Linked DNA regions of Thermobifida halotolerans. The protein of the gene in region 1 interacts with the protein of each later gene in a pairwise test. Links are inferred from orthologs where the notes say so. Each region holds a gene or a part of one and is shown on either strand. Other genes may lie near its edges.

Region 1 (7,618 bases):
GCTGCGCGCCGAGGACCTGCCCGACGACCTGCGCGGGCTGCGCTCCGGACTGGAGCGGGCCGTGCCCGTCGGCCACCAGGCGCACAGGGAGCCCGTCGACCCGCGCCGCGTCCCCGAGGTGAGAAGCCGCGACTGGGACCGCTTCTGGAAGCGCTTCGACGACCTGACCGAGGCCGTCCACTCCCGCCGCGAGCGCGCCGCCTGCCAGATCGGCACCCTCGGCGGCGGCAACCACTTCCTCGAGGTGTGTCTGGACGACGACGGCGCGGTGTGGGTCGTGCTGCACTCCGGGTCCCGCAACATCGGCAACGAACTGGCCGGACACCACATCGACCGGGCCCGCGGCCTGCCGCACAACCGGGACCTGCCCGACCGCGACCTCGCGGTGTTCGTCGCGGGCACGCCCGAGATGGACGCCTACCGCCACGACCTGTTCTGGGCGCAGGACTACGCGCGCCGCAACCGCGAGGTGATGATGGGCCTGGCCTGCGGCGTGCTGCGCGAGCGGTTCCCCGGCGTGGCCTTTCCCGAGTGGATCTCCTGCCACCACAACTACGTGGCCGAGGAGACCTACGACGGCGTCGACGTGCTCGTCACCCGCAAGGGCGCGATCCGCGCCGGACGCGGCGACCTCGGCATCATCCCGGGCTCGATGGCGACCGGCACCTACATCGTGCGCGGGCTCGGCAATCCGGCGTCGTTCAACTCCGCCTCGCACGGCGCGGGCCGCCGCATGAGCCGCACCAGGGCCCGCAAGACCTTCACGCGGGCCGACCTGGTCGAGCAGACCAGGGGAGTGGAGTGCCGAAAAGACATCGGCGTCGTCGACGAGATCCCCGCCGCCTACAAGGACCTCGACGAGGTCATCGCCGCCCAGACCGACCTGGTGGAGGTCGTGGCGCGCCTGCGGCAGGTGGTGTGCGTCAAGGGGTGAGCGCCGACTCCGTGACCTGACACGCGGACCGCCTCCCGCGTGTCAGGTCCGCCGGCGCAGGAGGAGCGCGACCAGCGCGACCGACTCGCCCAGCAGCGACGCCGTGCGGGAGCAGAGCAGCACCCGGAACGGGACGTCGGCGCGCAGCAGGCCCCACCCCCGACCGCCGCCCCGTCCCCGTCCACCGCGTCCCCGCTCATCGCGCTCCCGTGTGTGCCGCACCCGGAATGCTGCCAGTCGCCGCGAGCGCGGACGACTCATTTTCCGTGGCGGGGATTCCCTCTTTGTGACCAGCGGTGATCCCCAACGCCGAAGGCGTCGGGGTTTTCGCGCGTCCGGCGGGGGCAGGCGTGAGGACGTACCGCCGGGCGACCCCCGCCCGGTCCCCCGAAACCGATCGAGAGGCGACGAGATGGATACCGGCCTGATCATCGGTCTCGCGGTGTTTCTCGGCCTGGTGGTGATCGCGGTCGCCGCGGTCTTCGCCTTTCGGGAACCCCGCCGAGGCAGCCACCTGAAGCAGCGGTTCGGTCCCGAGTACGACCGCGAGGTGCAGCGGCACGGCAGCCGCAGACGGGCAGAACACGAACTCCGCGAGCGCGAGAGGCGACACTCCGCGCTCGACCTGCGCGACCTCACCCCCGAGGAGCGCGCCCGCTACGAGGAGGAGTGGACACGTACCCAGGAGCGCTTCGTCGACGACCCGGTGACCGCCGTGGCCGACGCCGACCGGCTCATGAGCCGGGTGATGGCCGACCGCGGATACCCCGTCGACGACTCCCGACAGCAGGCCGCCGACCTGTCGGTGGAGCACGCCGACGTCATCGACGACTACCGGCGCGCCCACGCCAGCGCCGAGCGCGGCCGCTCCGGGGAGGCGACCACCGAGGAGCTGCGCGACGCGATGGTCCGCTACCGCGCGCTCTTCGCCGAGCTGCTGGGCCACACCGCCCACGACGAGCACTCCTTCGGGCGGCACGCCGTTCCCCAGCCCCGTGACACCGCCGAGCACGGCGCCGCCGAACGCGACACGGCCGTCGACACCGGCCGCCGCCGCTGGTAGCCCCGGGGCACGACCACAACCGCGACACCACCTCACAGAGGAGGCGACGACCGTGGAACACCACACCCGCGAGCCCCACGACGTCCGTACCGACACCCACGCCCCCGAGACGGCGCCCGGCGCGCACGGCCACCACAGCAGCCCCCGGGCGGGCGAGCACCCCCGGGCGGGCGAGTGGGCCGAGGAGCGCGCCGCGCGGTCCGGCACCGAGACCGGCCGGCTCTCCGCGCCGCGGCCCCGCACCGAGGCGGGAGCCGAGGAGGAGGCGGAACGGGAGTTCGACAGCGGTGAGCGGTTCCAGGCGCGGTGGCGCAGGATCCAGAGCGACTTCGTCGACGATCCGCACGCCAGCGTCGCCGCCGCCGACAGCCTCGTGGGCGAGGTCATCGAACAGCTCACCGCCCGCCTCAACGAGCGCAAGCGCCGCATCGAGTCGGGTTGGCAGCGGCGTAGCGAGGGCGGCAGCGACACCGAGCGGCTGCGCGTGGCCCTGCGCGAGTACCGTTCCCTGCTCGACCAGCTCACCGCGGTGTCCCGGTGAGGCGCGCCGGGAACGGACACCGGCCCCGCCGCCCCGAGGGGTGACGGGGCCGCTGCCGTGACGGGGCTCAGTCCCGCGACGCGCGGTCCAGGCGCAGCCCGTAGGTCAGCAGCGGCATCCCCGGCTGCGGAGACCAGTCGCGTTCGGGCAGTCGGACGAACCCCTCCGAGACGTACAGCCGCCGCGCGGCGACCATGATCGGCTGGGTGGACAGCACCAGGTGCGCCACGTGCGCGCACACCGCCCGTTCGATGGCGGCGCGCAGCAGCAGCCCGCCCACGCCGCGCCGCTGCGCGTACGGGGCCACGGCCAGGGCGCGGATCTCGGCCTCGTCGGCGGAGACGGTGATCTCGCTGTCCCGCTGGAAGGGACGCAGGGTGACGGTGCCGAGGATGTCGTCGCCGTCCACGGCGACCAGCACCTCGCCGACTCCGCTGGTGCCCAGGGCGCGCAGCACGGGAACGTAGGGAGAGTCGGGGGTGAGCAGCCCCTGGCCGACGTAGGTGGCCACCCTCAGGTCGCCGATACGGGGCATCTCGTCATGGCGGGCTTCACGGACCAGCATGAATTCATGAAACAGTATGGGCGCACACCACGGGAGGAGGGGCGTGGACGGCTACGACGCGGTGGTGCTGGCGGGCGGGGCGGCGCGGCGCCTGGGCGGCGTCGACAAGCCCGGACTGGACGTGGGCGGACGCACCATGCTGGAGCGCGTGGCCGAGGCCGTGCGTGACGCGGCCCTGCTCGTCGTGGTGGGGCCGCCGCGTCCCCGTCCGGCGGCCCGCTACGTCCGGGAGGACCCGCCGGGCGCGGGACCGCTGCCCGCGCTGCGCACCGGCCTGGCCGAGGTCGGCTCCCCCTGGTTCGCGCTGCTGGCCGCCGACATGCCGTTCCTGGACGGCGAGGCGGTGGCGGCGCTGCGGCGGGCCGCGGCGGTCGGCGACGGGGCCGTCCTGGTCGACGCGGAGGGGCGGCCGCAGTGGCTGGCGGGCCTGTGGCGCACCGCGGCGGTGCGCGCGGCCCTGGCCGACTACTCCGGGCGTTCGCTGCGCGGCCTGCTCGCCCCCCTGGACCCGGCCGAGGTGCTGCGGCCCGAAGCCGCCCGGGACTGCGACACCCCCGAGGAGCTGGCCCGCGCCCGGGAGGCCGGGGACTCGGAGCCCCGAGGCCGCCTCGGCCCGGGCGGGTCCTGAAACCAGCGCGGGGAAGCTCGGGAGGACGGCGGAGCGTTTCCGGGGACGGGGCCCGAGCGAACCGGTTCGGGGGCCGCCCCGTCGCGACTCGATCCCGATTTCCGGTACGGCTGTGCACCGTTATGGCTTTCTGTGTCGCACAGCGGTTCGGAAAGCTAGAGAAGACGCGGCCAAAAGAAAAGGCGACGCCGGGTGGCTACGGGGGCAAACCACCCGACGTCGCGATCGGTGTTTCGACGGGGGCTCGAAACACCGCCTCCGCGCTTCAGCGGGGGACTGAAGCGCTGGTGCCCAATCTACAACCGCCGACCCCCGATCTACATCAAGAGTCTATTACGACGTGATCTCGGGAGAGTTCCGCGGTTTCCTGGGGCTTTGCCCCCCCGAACCCGGTTTTGGGCAGCGCCGGGACGCCGCGGGGCGCAAATTGTTCAGAGAATGGACCAAACCCCGGGCAATGCCGCGAGAACACCGGGAAGCGGAAATCGGACACCCCGGCCGCTTCGCGAACAGACGCGGTCAGGACGCCTGACTCACCGACGACATGTTGAAATCCGGGATGCGCATGGGCGGCATCGCGGTGCGCGGGAAGTACTCGCCGAACTCGCGGGAGAACGTCGGAACGGTCCGGCCGACCTCGCTGACCCGTTCCAGCAGTCCCACCGGCGACTCGTTGAACCGGAAGTTGTTCACCGCCCCCCGGACCTCGCCGTCCTCGACCAGGTACACACCGTCGCGGGTGAGACCCGTGACGAGCATGGTACGCGGATCCACCATGCGGATGTACCACAGGCAGGTCAGCAGCAGGCCCCGCTCGGTGGCGGCCACCATGTCGTCCAGGGACGCCGTCGCGCCGGGCAGCTCCAGGACCAGGTTGTCGGTCTCGGGCGTCAACGGCAGCGCGGTCAGCAGCGCCGAGTCGTAGGTCTGCACCAGGCGCGCCAGTTCGCCGTCGCTGATCCACTCGGTCTCGCCGATCGGCCGCCCGTTGTCGAAGGCGCTGATCCGCCGCCCCGGCGCGTCGGCCAGCACGAACGGCGCGCACTCCAGGCCCGGTTCGGCCGGGTTGGAGCGCAGCCGCAGCGGCAGCGGCGACAGCCGCTCGCCCACCCGGGTGCCGCCCCTCGGTGAGGAGAAGGCGGTGCGGCCCTCGAAGGTGTCGCGCGCGCCCAGCCCCCAGTACAGGTCGGTCATCAGATCGGCGACCGCGGCGGGCGGCAGCAGCGTCTCGTAGCGTCCCGCGGGCAGTTCCACGGTGGTGCGCGCCCAGGCGATCCGCCGGTGCAGTTCCGCCTCCAGCGCGGCGACGTCGACGTCGGTGAAGTCGCGGGTGGCCTGCCCCGCCCAGGTGGAGTGGTGCGGGTCGTCGGCCTTGGCGTTGAGGTCGAGGCTGCCGGACGGCTGGTCGTGGCGGAGCCGCACCCCCGTCGAGGAGCCCAGGAAGGTGGAGGTCACCGAGTGCTGGGCGTAGCCGTACAGCCGCACCCCCGCCTGCGCGGACTGCTGGAACGCCTTGCCCAGCTCCGGGGCGAAGCCGGAGAACACCCCGATGTCGGTGGCGGCGACGGGGGCGTCCCAGGCGGTGGAGGAGCGGCCCGCGGCGGCGGGCTCCAGCAGCGGGTGCGCCTCCTCGGCGGGCGGCGCCTCGCGTGCGGCGTCCTCGGAGGCGCGCACCAGCTCCTCCAGTTGGTCGTCGCGCAGTCCGCTGCGCGACACCGATCCCGCGCGGACCCCCTTGGCATCCTCGACCAGGGAGATCACCGTGACCGAACGGCCCCGGGCCACCCCGTTGGTGGTCAACGAGTTCCCGGCCCAGCGCAGGTTGGCCGTACTGGTCTCGGCCACCAGCACCATGCAGTCGTCGGCGCGCGACAGTTCCAGCGCGCGCTCGGTCACGGCCTGCGCGGACAGCGACTGGCTCACGGTTGTTCCCTTCGGTTGCGAGGAGTGCGCGCCGGTCACGCTCTGGCCTCCCGTGCGGTGTTGAGCACCCGCACCCCCTCGAACAGGGCGCTGGGGCATCCGTGGCTGACCGGGGCGACCTGGCCGGGCTGGCCCTTGCCGCAGTTGAACGCCCCGCCCAGCACGTAGGTGTCGGGACCGCCCAGGGCGCGCAGCGAGTTCCAGAACTCGGTGGTGGTGGCCTGGTAGGCCACGTCCCGCAGCTGCCCGGTGATGCGGCCGTCGCGGATCCGGTAGAAGCGCTGCCCGGTGAACTGGAAGTTGTACCGCTGCATGTCGATCGACCAGCTTCGGTCACCGACGATGTAGATGCCGTCGTCGACCTGGCGGATCAGGTCCCGGGTGGAGGGGCCGCGCGGGTCGGGCCGCAGCGACACGTTGGCCATGCGCTGGATCGGCATGGTCGCGGGCGAGTCGGCGAACGCGCAGCCGTTGGAGCGTTCGTAGCCCATCAGGTGCGAGATGCGCCGGTCGCGCTGGAACCCGGTGAGCACCCCCTCGGTGATCAGCGGGAACGACGAGGCGGCCACGCCCTCGTCGTCGTAGCCGATGGTGGCCAGGCCGTGTTCGACGGTGCGGTCGCCGGTGACGTTCATGATCTGCGACCCGTAGCGCAGCTCGCCGAGCTGGTCGTGGGTGGCGAACGAGGTGCCCGCGTAGGCGGCCTCATAGCCCAGGGCGCGGTCCAGTTCGGTGGCGTGCCCGATGGACTCGTGGATGGTCAGCCACAGGTTGGACGGGTCGATGACCAGGTCGTAGACGCCCGGCTCCACGCCGGGCGCGGCGACCTTGTCGGCCAGCAGCTCGGGCAGTTCGGCGAGTTCGGCCTCGACCGTCGGCAGGTACTCCTGTCCCCGCCCCACCGGCGGGGAGATCGTCCGCATGCTCTCCAGCCGCCCCTGGGCGGTGGACATCACCTCGACCGAGGGGTGCAGGCGCACCCGCTGCTGGGTGGTGGCGGTTCCGGCCGTGTCCGCGTAGAACTTCTGCTCCTTGGCCACGAGCAGGCTCGCGTCGACGTGGTCGACCCGGTGGTCGGCCAGCAGGCGGCGGCTCCACCCGGCGAGCAGGTCGACGGTGTCGCTGAGGGGGACCGTGAACGGGTCGATCTCGTAGGAGGAGACCCACACCGCGTCGGGGTGGGCGGGCTCGGGCGCCAGCTCGACGCGGTCGCTGCTGAGCACCGACGTGAGTTTGGCGACGTCGACGGCCTGGGCGGCGACCGCCGCGGCGGCGTCGACGGTCAGTTCCGTCCCCGCGGCGAACCCCCACGCGCCGTTGTGGACCACGCGCACCGCGAAACCGAGCGTGTCGGTCTCCTGGGCGGTCTCGACGGAGCCGTCGGCCAGCACGAGGTGGCGGCCGCGGATGCGTTCCAGCCGGAAGTCGGCGTGGTCCGCCCCGAGGTCGCGGGCGCGCTGCAGTGCCGCGTCGGCGAGGGGGCGCAGCGGAAGGGAGAGGAATTCGGAATCGATTTCGCGCACGGTGGAAACGTAACGCTTTCTGCCGCCCGTGTCAGGTGAAGAGGGCGGATTCATGTGCCGCGCCGCACGTCGACGTGGACGTGGTCGCGGTGCTGCAGGATGTCGTTGGAGGGGTCGGCCGAGGTGTAGGGCCGCCATCCGGCCGCGGCGAACCGCGTGCTCCAGATCCGGTCGTCGAAGATCACCACCGACACCTCCAGCCGTTCGGCGTGCGCCACCAGCCACTGCGCCAGCAGCCATCCGGCGCGCCGGTTCTCCTCGTCGACCGGCCGGAAGAACACGTCGACGGCCAGGCCGCGGTAGTGCGTGGAGTCCTCGCCGTGGCCCTCGCTGATCCCGCCGGGCGCGTATCCGCCGAGGCTCAGCTCGCCGTGCACCTCGGTCATCTCCTCGACCAGGGTCTCGGCGCGCGGGGTCAGCCCCGACTCGCCCATCTCCTCC
Region 2 (6,416 bases), 4.1 Mb from region 1 along the record:
CGGAGGGTCGGCCAACCGGACCTCGGTGAGGATCTCGCCCGCGCGCACCGGGGACCGCAGCGACACCCCCTCGACCCGGTGCCCGGCGGGCAGCGCCCCCTCGGGCAGCAGGGCCTCGGGGACCTCGCGCACGACCGTGTCCGCCCCGGTCAACGGGGCGAGGCCGGACAGGTCGCGGGCGGCCACCAGGACCTCGGCCGCGGGCGGCGGGGGAGGGCGCAGCACCAGCAGCGCCCCGGCCGCGGCCGTGGCCGCGGACAGGGCGCCCAGAAGCCGCCGCCAGCGATGCCAGCGGAACCGGAGCGGACGCCGGGAGGAGTCGGATGTGGCGTTCATGGACACCGAAGGTAGACGGGCCGAGGCAGCGTGGATCAAGGCTGTCCACAGGGAATCCCGCCGCTCGCCCGGGACCCGGATCGGTCGGCCCGCGGAGGACGGACCCGCGCGGCGTCTCGCGGGGTGCGCGGACCGATGATCCCGGCACCAGGGGACTGCTTTCCGCGCTTCCCGACCCCTGGTGTCGATCCCGACGCCCGCGCCCCCACCGACGGAAAGGTCCGAGGACATCCCGCACCACCAGGACCGGGAAAGGAACACGGCACGCGAAAGCCCCCGCACCCCTGAGGGCTGGCGGTGGAGTGGCCGGCGCGCGAAGCGCCTGAGCCGTCCACGCCCCCGCCCTCCGCACTGCGAAGGCGATCCCACACCACAGGGAGAAAGGACACCGACCACCGTCGGAAGAGACGCAGCCCTCGCACACCCGACCCGCCCCGGTGGTATCGCCTCGACCAGGCCGGTGCCAAGACTTCACCGGGTTCTCGGTGACACGGAGCACCCCCTGGAAGGGGAGTGCCCCGCCTGGGAGGCTCGGGTATGTCGTCGATGTTTGGGGGATTGCGATGGACATGCCAGTGGTGAACTCGTGCGAGGCGGAAGCCTGCGTGTACAACACCGACCGCGCCTGCCGCGCGCTGGCCATCACCGTGGGCGACGTCCGCCATGCCTACTGCGACACCTTCTTCGACGCCCCGGCCAAGGGCGGCGATCCCGCCACCACGGGCCACGTCGGCGCCTGCAAGATGTCCGACTGCCAGCACAACGTCCAGTTCGAATGCCAGGCTTCGGGCATCGCCGTCGGCTACCGGCAGGAGCAGGCGGACTGCCTCACCTACTCGCCCGCCTGAACGGCGGTTCCATGCCGGCCCCGTACTTCCGGGCGGCGGCCGCGCTGCCGGGCGCGCCGGGGCGGCGTACCGGCGAAGGCCGCGAGCAGCGCCACGGGTCCGCACGTCCGAACCGGTGGTCATCCCCGTCGACGGACAGTCCGCGGGTGCTCGTCGCAGGCCCGGTGCGGTGGAGGCGGCGCGGACCCCGCCGCGCACACCGTGAGGGCCGTCCCCCGCGGACGGGGAACGACCCTCACGGGCAGGTTCGGGGTGCGCCAGGGCGCGGATCTCAGGCGGCGGAGGGGGCCTTCGTGCCGCCGGAGTCGCCGGACGAGGAGGACTCGGAGGACGAGGACTCGGCCTTGGCGGGCTTGTCGCTCTTGGAGGAGCCCGTCAGCGCGGAGCTGTTGGAGCTGGACGTGCTGTCGGTGCGGTAGAAGCCCGACCCCTTGAAGACGATGCCGACAGCGGAGTACACCTTGCGCAGCTTGCCCTGGCACTCGGGGCAGGTGGTCAGCGGGTCGTCGCTGAAGCTCTGCACGACCTCGAGATCGGCGCCGCACTCGGTGCAAGCGTACTGGTACGTAGGCACGGGTCCTCCTAGCTGGCACTCTCACCCGACGACTGCTAAATAGTACGCCGTCGGGCCACATGATCGCGACAACGGGGTGGTGACGCCGTCTCGACCGGGAACTACTCGCCGGGAGCAACGCGGCGGTGTCCACCGTTCGTGCCCCGTGTCGGAGGTGAGATCCGACACGCTGGAGTTCGGCTTCCGGCGCTCCTAGCGGTTCCCCAACCACACCACCCCGCGCCCGGGAGTCACCGCCCCCCGGACCGGGCGGTCGTGCTCCTCGGTGGGCACCGACTCCACCAGTTCGGTGTCGTAGACCACGGCCAGCGACACCGCCCCCTCGCCCGCCCGGGCCAGCGCCCGGTCGTAGCAGCCCGCCCCCCGACCGAGCCGGTACCCCGCGGCGTCCACCGCCAGGGCCGGGCAGACCAGCGCCGAGACCCCGCGCACCGCGTCCACCCCGAGACGCGGACCGGTCGGCTCCACCAGGCCGTGCCCGGCGGGAGCCAGCGAGTCGGGACCGGTGTAGGGCGCCCAGTCCAACTCCCCGCCGTCCAGGAACACCGGCAGCAGCACGGTGCCGCCGCGCTCGGACAGGGCCGCCACCAGCGGGCGGGTGTCCGGCTCCGAGCCCACCGCGTAGTAGACCGCCACAGTGCGGCCCGAGGACACCTCCGGCAGCGCCAGCACGGCGTCCCGGATCGCCGCCCCGGCCGCCGCGCGCGCCCGTCCGGACAGTTCACGTCGCGCCGCGAGCACCCGCCGCCGCAGCTCACGCTTGCTCAACACGCCGTCCATGGTCGGCAAGTCTGCCAGCGGCGCCGGAGGGAATGAACGCGAGGTGACGCGGCCACGAAATCACAGCGGGGAAAACGCCGGTGCCCATCCGTGATACGTGTCTGACATGACGGTGTCTTATGGTGCGGATCATGGCAGATGAACAGCACACCGTAACCCAGGTCACCAAAGCGGTGATCCCCGTCGCCGGACTGGGCACCCGATTCCTGCCCGCCACCAAGTCCACACCCAAGGAGATGCTGCCGATCGTCGACAAACCGGCGATCCAGTACGTCGTCGAGGAGGCCGTCTCCGCGGGACTCGGCGACGTCCTGATGATCACCGGACGCAACAAGCGCTCCATCGAGGACCACTTCGACCGGGCCTACGAACTGGAGGAGGCGCTGCGCGTCAAGGACGACATCGACCGGCTCAACGCGGTCCGCGAGTCCAGCGAACTCGCCCAGGTGCACTACGTGCGCCAGGGCGAGCCGCGCGGACTGGGCCACGCGGTGCTGTGCGGCGCCGCGCACGTGGGCGACGAACCGTTCGCGGTGCTGCTCGGCGACGACCTCATCGGCGCCCGCGAGACCCTCCTCAAGCGGATGATCGAGGTCCGCCAGACCTACGGGGGCAGCGTCATCGCGCTCATGGAGGTCGCCCCCGAACAGGCCTCGCTGTACGGGTGCGCCGCGATCCGGCCCACCGACGAGTCCGACGTGGTGACCGTCACCGACCTCGTGGAGAAGCCCCCGGTCGGCCAGGCGCCGAGCCGCTGGGCGATCATCGGCCGCTACATCTGCGACCCGGCGGTCTTCGACGTACTGCGCAAGACGCCTCCGGGCCGCGGCGGAGAGATCCAGTTGACCGACGCGCTGCGCGAACTCGCCCGGAGCGGCCCAGAGCAGGGCGGCCCCGTCCACGGCGTGCTGTTCCGCGGCCAGCGCTACGACACCGGCAACAAGATCGACTACCTTCGCACCGTGGTGGAATTCGCTTGCGACCGCCCGGACCTGGCCGAGGAGTTCCTTCCATGGCTGCGTGACTTCCTCGCGGAGCACGGGACCGACTCCACCGAGTAGGCCGAACGAACGAACACGGCGGGGGAAGCCGATGAAGAGCGTCGAACAGCACGTCAACGACATCCTGGCGGTGGTCACCCCACCCGAGCCGATCGAACTGGACCTGCTCCGGGCGCACGGAGCGGTCCTCGCCGAGCCGGTCACGGCACAGGTCGCGCTTCCCCCGTTCGACAACTCCGCCATGGACGGCTACGCGGTCCGCGCCGCCGACGTGGCCGCGGCCACCGCGGAGGCTCCGGTGTCGTTGCCGGTCGTGGCGGACATCCCCGCGGGGGACTCCTTCACCTCGGCCATCCCCGAGGGCTGCTGCGTGCGCATCATGACCGGTGCGCCGATGCCGGTGGGCGCGGACGCGGTGGTTCCCGTGGAGTGGACCGACGGCGGCGTGGCCACCGTGGCGATCCACCGCGCGGCCGAGGCGGGCAACGCGGTCCGCCTGGCGGGCGGAGACGTGGAGAAGGGCGCCGAACTGCTGCCGCCCGGAGTCCGGATCGGACCCGCGGAACTCGCGGCGCTCGCCTCGGCCGGCCGCCGCTCGGCGCGGGTCTACCCGCGTCCCCGGGTTGTCGTCCTCGCCACCGGTGAGGAGCTGGTGGAGCCGGGGCGCCCCCTCGGGCCCGGCCAGATCTGGGACTCCAACAGCTTCATGCTCACCGCCGCCGCGATCGAGGCGGGCTGTGAGGCCTACCGGTACGGCTTCGTCGGCGACGACCCGGCCACCGTGGCCGCCACCCTCCAGGACGCGCTGGTGCAGGCCGACATCGTCATCACCAGCGGAGGCGTCAGCATGGGCGCCTACGACGTGGTCAAGGACGTGCTCCTGCGCATGGGGACGGTCCGCTTCGAGAAGGTGGCCGTGCAACCGGGCATGCCGCAGGGCTACGGCACCGTGGGCAGGGACCGCGGCGTGCCCATCATCACGCTCCCCGGCAACCCGGTCAGCGCCTACGTCTCCTTCCACCTGTTCGTGCTGCCCGCCCTGCGCAAGATGAGCGGTCTGCCCCAGGAGCAGCTACCGTCGGTGCGGGCCCGGCTGCTGGCCCCGGTGCCCTCCTCCCCCAGGGGCAGGCGCTCCTACCTGCGCGCGGTACTGGACTACGACGCCTCCGAGGGGGAGATCGCCTACACGGCGCTGCCCGCCACCCGGCAGGGCTCGCACCAGTTGTCCGCGCTCGCGGCGACGAACGCGCTCGTGGTGGTCCCCGAACAGGTCACCGAACTGCCCGCGGGCAGTGTTGTCGAGGCGGTCCGGCTCCCCTACCGGTAAGCTCCCGCTCGTATCCCGAACCAGGAGAGCCCACAACCACTCATGTCCAACGCGCACCCTTCCGGTTTTCCGCATCTCGACCCCTCCGGCGCGGCCCGCATGGTCGACGTGTCCGCCAAGGAGGCCACCGCCCGCTCCGCCGTCGCGACCGGCCGGGTCCTGCTGTCGGCCGAGACGGTCGCGGCCCTGCGCGGAGGCGGGGTGCCCAAGGGCGACGCGCTCGCCGTGGCCCGTATCGCCGGGATCCAGGGCGCCAAGCGGACCCCCGACCTCGTCCCGCTGTGCCACCCCATCGCGGTGCACGGTGTCGACGTCGACCTGACGGTGACCGACAGCGGGGTCGACATCAGGGCCGCCGTGCGCACCGCGGACCGCACCGGCGTCGAGATGGAGGCGCTGACCTGCGTGATGACGGCCGCACTGGGGCTCATCGACATGGTCAAGGCCCTCGACCCGGAGGCGGTCGTCACCGACGTCCGGGTGGAGGAGAAGACCGGAGGCAAGACCGGCCACTGGCGGCGCTCCGCATGAGCGGCGCGACCGTCCCCCGGGTGGTGGTCGTCACCGCGTCGGACCGGGCTGCGGCCGGGGTGTACGAGGACCGGTCGGGGCGGCTGCTCGCCGACCTGGTCGCCGAGACGGGCTGCACGGTCGACGGGCCGTGGGTGGTGCCCGACGGCGAGCCCGTCGCCGAGGCGCTGCGCCGCGCGCTGTCCGAGGGCTACGACGCGGCGCTGACCACCGGTGGCACCGGGCTGGGACCGCACGACGCCACCCCCGAGGCCACCCGGCCGCTGCTGGAGTACGAGATTCCCGGACTCGCCGAGGCGCTGCGCGCGGCGGGCCGCGACAGGGGAGTGCCCGCCGCGGTGCTCTCCCGGGGACTGGCCGGGGTGGCCCGTGCCGGGGACCACCGCATGCTCGTGGTCAACCTGCCCGGATCCTCCGGCGGGGTACGCGACGGCATGGCGGTGCTCGCTCCCGTCCTGGTCCACGCCGTCGACCAGATCCGGGGCGGCGACCACCCCCGCCCGTGACCACCGGAACGGGAACTTTTCCGGGATCGTCTTCCCGATCGGCGGGTGAAGGAGAATGATGGGTCGTGGAGGGCGACACGAGGACGGTGAGACGGATGCGTGGTTGGCCGGTGTCCCTGGCCGAGGGGGATGTCGGGCTGCGTCCGCTCAGGCTGCGTGACGCCGCCGCACTGCGCGAGACCCGTGCCCGCAACGCCGAGTGGCTGCGTCCCTGGGAGCCCACCCACCCCGAGACGCCGCTGCAGCAGGACGGACTGCTGCCCTACCTGGTCATGGTGCAGTCGATCCGCAGGGAGGCCCGCCACGGCGTCGCGATGCCGTGGGCGATCACCTGGGCGGACCGGTTCGTCGGTCAGCTCACGGTCGGCGCGATCACCTGGGGGGCGGCGCGTTCGGCGCAGGTCGGCTACTGGATCGACAGCGCCTACGCCGGACACGGGATCATGCCCACGGCCGTCGCGTTGGCGGTCGACCACTCCTTCTTCACCGTGGGCCTGCACCGGATCGAGGCCA

What was found.
Region 2: the proteins of mobA (region 1) and glp interact in binary tests that used the Escherichia coli proteins (3 or more experiments, as listed by UniProt). The link is inferred for Thermobifida halotolerans from one-to-one orthologs.

What each region holds. Positions count from the first base shown.
Region 1 is NZ_CP063196.1:1,022,330-1,029,947, forward strand. What follows is about bases 2,127-4,938. They hold mobA (molybdenum cofactor guanylyltransferase), read left to right. Parts: upstream 2,127-3,146; coding sequence 3,147-3,731; downstream 3,732-4,938. Other genes in these bases: NI17_RS04510 (hypothetical protein), read left to right, coding at 2,127-2,538; NI17_RS04515 (GNAT family N-acetyltransferase), read right to left, coding at 2,606-3,103; NI17_RS04525 (metallopeptidase TldD-related protein), read right to left, coding at 4,251-4,938. Also shown: NI17_RS04495 (RtcB family protein), read left to right, coding at 1-934; NI17_RS04500 (hypothetical protein), read right to left, coding at 977-1,156; NI17_RS04505 (hypothetical protein), read left to right, coding at 1,347-1,997; more of NI17_RS04510, read left to right, coding at 2,050-2,126; more of NI17_RS04525, read right to left, coding at 4,939-5,654; NI17_RS04530 (TldD/PmbA family protein), read right to left, coding at 5,690-7,177; NI17_RS04535 (VldE C-terminal domain-containing protein), read right to left, coding at 7,228-7,618. UniProt on the Escherichia coli protein: Transfers a GMP moiety from GTP to Mo-molybdopterin (Mo-MPT) cofactor (Moco or molybdenum cofactor) to form Mo-molybdopterin guanine dinucleotide (Mo-MGD) cofactor.
Region 2 is NZ_CP063196.1:5,130,030-5,136,445, forward strand. The notes cover bases 2,779-5,748. They hold glp (molybdotransferase-like divisome protein Glp), read left to right. Parts: upstream 2,779-3,630; coding sequence 3,631-4,866; downstream 4,867-5,748. Other genes in these bases: galU (UTP--glucose-1-phosphate uridylyltransferase GalU), read left to right, coding at 2,779-3,599; moaC (cyclic pyranopterin monophosphate synthase MoaC), read left to right, coding at 4,909-5,397; NI17_RS22700 (MogA/MoaB family molybdenum cofactor biosynthesis protein), read left to right, coding at 5,394-5,748. In the rest of the region: NI17_RS22665 (RcpC/CpaB family pilus assembly protein), read right to left, coding at 1-336; NI17_RS22670 (DUF1540 domain-containing protein), read left to right, coding at 900-1,184; NI17_RS22675 (FmdB family zinc ribbon protein), read right to left, coding at 1,456-1,758; NI17_RS22680 (5-formyltetrahydrofolate cyclo-ligase), read right to left, coding at 1,951-2,538; more of galU, read left to right, coding at 2,670-2,778; more of NI17_RS22700, read left to right, coding at 5,749-5,903; NI17_RS22705 (GNAT family N-acetyltransferase), read left to right, coding at 5,990-6,416. UniProt on the Escherichia coli protein: Catalyzes the insertion of molybdate into adenylated molybdopterin with the concomitant release of AMP.